Linked DNA regions of Granulosicoccus antarcticus IMCC3135. The protein of the gene in region 1 interacts with the protein of each later gene in a pairwise test. Links are inferred from orthologs where the notes say so. Each region holds a gene or a part of one and is shown on either strand. Other genes may lie near its edges.

Region 1 (2,834 bases):
GGCATGTCTAGCCGCTCAAGAGCGTTCGATACAGTCTGATTGGTCAAAGTCACAAGTAACTAGGCATTCCCAGCAAAACAATCTTCAAGTATACAATGAGCGTCAATCAACCTGACGAGGCCGTAGGTATGAGTCGCTCCATAGTAGATGTGCAATTTGACGCGCTCGAAGCGCGCATGACCACATTAATCACACTTTGCACCCGGCTAAAGCAGGAAAATCAATCTCTCAGGGAGCAGCAGCACTCACTGGTTGAAGAGCGTGCACGTCTGATCGAAAAAAACGAGACAGCGCGCAGCAAGGTGGAACAGATGATCGTACGGTTAAAGTCACTGGAACTCAACCAATGAACAACAGACACAAAGATCGCAAAGCGGATCCCGGTGGCAATCGTCCAGCCAAACTACGCATTCTGGACAAGGAAGTACAGATTGCCTGTAAACCGGGCGAAGAAGATGACCTGCTGCAGGCGGCCGCTTACATCGACAAGTCCATGCGTGAGCTACGAAACCGTAATACGACCTCCAGCATTGAAAAAATTGCCATCGTGACGGCCATCAACACGGCAAACGCCCTACTCAAGTCACGTTCTCTGGAAAGCAGCCATGCACGTGAACAGGCAGGCACCGCAGACGAGGCGGATATCACAGAGCGTCTGTCTGTACTCAATAGCAAGCTGGATGAACTACTCGAGATCGATGTCGACACTCAGGATGCCGACACTCAAGACGATGTCGCAAATCAGACAAAGGAGCCAGAGTAACCAAGCATTGATTTCACGTCCTTACAAGTTCGTGCTAGTCTGTAAGTCGTATCTTCTGCGGTGTTTGTTATTCGGCTGGGTATATCCCTTGAGCCTAATTTCTCACCCCGGGGATGGTTCGGTCACTGTTGTTGTGCATGTCCGCTACGGCGGAAAGCCTGATACGGTTCCGGCCGTCCCCACCTGAACCGCTTGGTTCAAGGTAGCACACCAAAAACGGCACCGTGGTTGATACACTTTTCCAATGACACCCGACAACACTGCGCCACCGGCCACTGCCGACAAGAATTCTGAACGCGATGACACGCGTCAGCAGCTGCAGCAACTGCGAAAACTGATGGATCCGGCCATGATAGCCGTGCACTCCAGCACCATCGCCGCCAACATCCTCACTCTGTCGGGCAATGCCTTGAAAATCGGTGCCTATCTGGCATTCGGCCACGAGGTGAACGTCGATGAATTCATGGCGCAATGCCGAGATCAGGGCCAATCCACTTATGTGCCGCTCATCCAGAGCGATAACACACTGATATTTGCCTCACTCACCGATGACACACCCATCATTCTGAACAAATATGCCATTCGCGAACCGGTGACAGATCAGAAAACCTGCCTGCCTGCGACATCTCTGGATATCGTGATCGTGCCGTTACTCGGCTTCGACGCTCAGTGTCAACGCATGGGCATGGGCGGTGGCTACTACGACCGGACTTTCGCCTATAAACGTCAGGCATTACAAGACAACTCGATAAACCCGGCCCCCTTGCTGATTGGCGTTGCCTTCGAATCGCAATGTGTCGACAGCGTCTTTCCAGACTGGTGGGATGTGACGCTGGATCACGTCGTGACCGAGAAGAATATCTATTCTCGCAACGGACCGGTCACACCGATCCGCTGATCAGAAGCTCCTAGCGCAGAAACAGAGAGTAGGCCTCGTTATCTGATTCATCTTCGGCCTTGTAGCCCAGCTCATCAATGAACTGTTTCAGGCTTTCCTCATCCCCTTCCGGCAATGCCAGACCCACCAGCACCCGTCCGTAAGCTGCACCGTGATTGCGATAATGAAACAGCGTGATGTTCCAACGCTCGCCCATGGCAGTCAGAAAATGCAACAAAGCCCCCGGACGCTCTGGAAAGACGAACCGGAAAAGCTTTTCGGAAGCAATATCGGCATGCCCACCGATCATGTGCCGCAAATGTAGCTTGGCAGTATCGTTACGACTCATATCAAGCACATCGTAATCGCTCTGTCGCAACGTCTGCATGAGACTTTCGCGCTCCTCAGAACCACCCGGTAGCTCGACACCAGCAAAGACATGCGCTGTTCCGGCATCAGCATACCGGTAGTTGAACTCGGTAATGCCACGTTTGCCCAGCGCTTTGCAGAAGGCCAGAAAACTACCCGGCTTTTCAGGAATGGTCACCGCCAGCAGAGCTTCACGACTGTCGCCCAGCTCGACGCGCTCCGCCACGTGCCGGATACGGTCAAAGTTGATATTGGCACCACTGTTGATGGCAATCAGGGTCTGACCGCTGACATTACGCTCCTTCACGTATCGCTTCATGCCGGCGACTGCAAGCGCACCTGCAGGCTCTGTCAGGGTTCGTGTTTCGTTGAAGATATCCTTGATGGCTGCAGCCATCTCGTCGACTGTGACCAGAATGACTTCGTCCAGAAATTCGCGACAAACCTCAAAACAGTGCTCTCCGACCTGCTTGACGGCGACGCCATCGGCAAACAGGCCAACCTGAGGAAGAGTGATGCGTTCGTCGGCCGCCAGCGAATCGTGCATAGAGGCCGCATCGACAGGCTCCACACCAATGATGCGAACTTCAGGTCGCAAATATTTCATGTACACACTGATGCCTGCTGCCAGACCGCCGCCACCGATCGGGACAAACACGGCATCCAGTGATTCGGGATGTTGCCGACACAGTTCCACCGCCACGGTGCCCTGCCCTGCAATGGTGTTCGGGTCATCAAAGGGATGGATGAACGGAAAGCCTCGTTCTTCACCCAGCTTCAGGGCAAAACTCAGTGCAGTATCAAAATCATCACCGTGCAGAATGG
Region 2 (2,982 bases), 1.3 Mb from region 1 along the record:
TGGTGCTATCGATACACGCGTTGTAGATTCAAGACTGGTGGGCGATAGCGACCAGGTCCGTCGTCGACGGGAATGTACGGAGTGTGAAGAGAGATTTACCACTTATGAAACTGCGGAACTGAACCTTCCCCGAATCGTCAAGTCCCGTGGTAATCGAGAACCATTTTCTGACAAGAAGCTGCAGGCCGGTTTCCAGAAGTCGCTGGAAAAGCGTCCGGTCAGTGTCGAGCTGATTGATGAGGCAGTGGCGCGTGTAAAACACCGCTGTCTGGTCGCCGGTGAGCGGGAGATCGATGCTCGGCGTATTGGTGAGTGGGTGATGGAAGAGTTGAAGCAGCTGGATCAGGTTGCCTATATCCGGTTTGCCTCTGTTTATCGACAATTTGCCGATGCTGCCGCGTTCCGGGAAGCCCTTGATACGCTGGAGCGAAGCCCTGAGCGTAGCTCGGATGATCTGGCCAGCCAGTTATCCCTGCTACCTGATAGTAAGGACATGAAAGGTGGCGGGGCAAGTGACTGAGTCAGCGTTTGCAGACTACGTTTGCCGGATGATGATGAAACGCTGTGCTTTGCCCCCATGCTTAACTGCATATAACCGAGAGAAAACAATACCTTGTCTACAATAGTCGTGGTTCGAAAGGGTTCAACTGCCTGTATAGCTGCCGATACGTTGACGACCTTCGGCGACACTCGCCTGTCCAGTTCCATGGATGCCAATCATTCCAAGATTCAGACCTTTGGCCGGACACATATGGGCATAGTCGGCAGTGCTGCGCATATGCTGGTTGCCGAGCGTGCCTTCAACGACAAAGAGGTGAAAGCTGACTTCTCCAGTCGCGATGCGGCGTTCGACAGTCTGATTCGCCTGCACCCGGTACTCAAGGAGCACTATTATCTGAATCCGAAGGATTCTGAGGAAGATCCCTACGAGACAACGCAGATTGATGCGGTTTTCGTTAATTCGAATGGCATCTTCGGTTTGTTTGCCTTGCGGGAAGTTTATGAGTACACGCGCTTCTGGGCGGTGGGTTCAGGTGCCAGTTACGCATTGGGAGCCATGCACGCTGTTTATGATCGCTACAAGAGTGCCAAGGACATCGCACGCGCTGGCGCTGAGGCAGGAGCAACCTTTGATACCTCGTCACAACTGCCATTGACCTCGAAAAGCATACGTTTGAGTAATTCCCGAGGCCAGTAGTACTGTCAAATCCGCTACAATGGTGGGTTGACTGATTTCCATTTCAAACTATTTTTCAGGAGTGCCGCATGGCCGTTGAACGTACACTTTCCATCATCAAGCCCGATGCCGTTGCCAAGAACGTAATTGGTGAAATCTACAGCACCTTCGAAAAGGCAGGTCTGAAGGTTGTTGCTGCTCGCATGATGCACCTGACTACAGAGCAGGCTGGCGAGTTCTATGCGGTCCACAAGGAGCGTCCTTTCTACAACGACCTGGTCAGCTTCATGACATCCGGTCCTGTCATGGTGCAGGCTCTGGAAGGCGAGAATGCCGTACTGGCACATCGTGAAGTCATGGGTGCAACTAACCCTGCAGAAGCTGCTGAAGGCACTATCCGCAAGCGTTTCGCATCGTCCATCGATGAGAACGCCTGTCACGGTTCCGATGCAACAGATACTGCTGCTCAGGAAATCGCATTTTTCTTCGGTGATGATGGCGTTTGCCCACGCACTCGTTAAGACCGATTCAGTAACGTTGTAAACCGAGTGGCCTTATACTTGTCTAATACTTTCACGGTCCTGTTATGACCGATACAGCCCTTGTCAATTTGTTTGATCTGGATCGCCAGGCGCTCACCGATTTTCTGGTGAGCCAGGGCGAGAAGCCTTTTCGTGCCAAACAGATACTCAAGTGGCTATATCAGCATAATGTGCGCGATATCGACGCCATGACAGATGTATCCAAGGCCACTCGGGCCATGTTGAAGGAGCGCACGACTACTGTGTTGCCCGGTGTTCAGGAAGCGCAACTGAGCCGCGACGGCACTGCCAAGTGGTTGTTCGAACTGCACGATGGCAACTGTATTGAAACTGTTTATATTCCCGAGAACGATCGAGGCACTCTGTGCGTCTCCTCGCAGGTGGGGTGTGCTCTGGATTGTTCGTTCTGCTCTACCGGGCGACAAGGGTTCAATCGCAACCTGAGCGTGTCGGAAATCATTGGTCAGGTGTGGTTGGCAACCAATTTGCTGGCACTGGAGCCTGCAACCCGTGACCAACGCATCACCAATGTAGTGATGATGGGTATGGGCGAGCCACTGCTCAACTATCGCCACCTGGTGCCTTCATTGAACCTGATGATGGATGATCTGGGTTATGGGCTGAGCAAAAGACGCGTAACCGTCAGCACCTCGGGCGTTATTCCGGCCATGGACAAGCTGACAGCCGATGTCGACATCTCGCTGGCAGTGTCTCTGCATGCGCCCAATGATGCTTTGCGTAATGAGCTGGTCCCCGTCAATCGTAAATACCCCATCAAGGATCTGATGGCGGCCTGTTGGCGTTATGTGGAAGGCGAAGAGGCAGCCTCTCAACGCAAGAAGCATGTGCTGTTCGAGTACGTCATGCTGTCCGGAGTCAACGACAAAGTTGAGCAGGCGCACGAACTGGCCGAACTGTTGCGTGGTTTCCCGTGTAAGGTCAACCTGATCCCGTTCAACCCGTTCCCACAATCCGGTTATCTGCGATCCTCGAGAAATGCCGTGGAACGCTTTGCCCGAATTCTGAGCGATGCTGGAATTCTCACTCTCAAGCGTACGACGAGAGGTGATGATATCGATGCAGCGTGCGGGCAGTTAGCGGGTGATATTGACGACCGAAGCAAGCGGCACGTGAAGTTCATGGAGCCACGATTTGGAGAACAGGGTCGATGAAGATAGCCAGTAAAACAATACTGCTGCTGGGCATGCTGCTTGTTTTGCAGGGCTGCACCGGTGGTGGCGAGCTCAGTCCCGAAAAAAGTCA

The links. Proteins that work in one complex are often made in the same cells at the same time.
Region 2: the proteins of IMCC3135_RS29315 (region 1) and ndk interact in binary tests that used the Escherichia coli proteins (3 or more experiments, as listed by UniProt). The link is inferred for Granulosicoccus antarcticus IMCC3135 from one-to-one orthologs.

Annotation. Positions count from the first base shown.
Region 1 is NZ_CP018632.1:6,770,706-6,773,539, forward strand. It holds IMCC3135_RS29315 (5-formyltetrahydrofolate cyclo-ligase), read left to right. Parts: upstream 1-1,007; coding sequence 1,008-1,661; downstream 1,662-2,834. Other genes in the region: IMCC3135_RS29295 (UPF0149 family protein), read right to left, coding at 1-53; IMCC3135_RS29300 (TIGR02449 family protein), read left to right, coding at 96-350; IMCC3135_RS29305 (cell division protein ZapA), read left to right, coding at 347-763; ilvA (threonine ammonia-lyase, biosynthetic), read right to left, coding at 1,672-2,834. UniProt on the Escherichia coli protein: Involved in the removal of 5-formyltetrahydrofolate.
Region 2 is NZ_CP018632.1:5,487,618-5,490,599, reverse strand. It holds ndk (nucleoside-diphosphate kinase), read left to right. Parts: upstream 1-1,266; coding sequence 1,267-1,698; downstream 1,699-2,982. Other genes in the region: pilW (type IV pilus biogenesis/stability protein PilW), read left to right, coding at 2,888-2,982; rlmN (dual-specificity RNA methyltransferase RlmN), read left to right, coding at 1,764-2,891; IMCC3135_RS23785 (MFS transporter), read left to right, coding at 614-1,198; nrdR (transcriptional regulator NrdR), read left to right, coding at 1-520. UniProt on the Escherichia coli protein: Major role in the synthesis of nucleoside triphosphates other than ATP. The ATP gamma phosphate is transferred to the NDP beta phosphate via a ping-pong mechanism, using a phosphorylated active-site intermediate.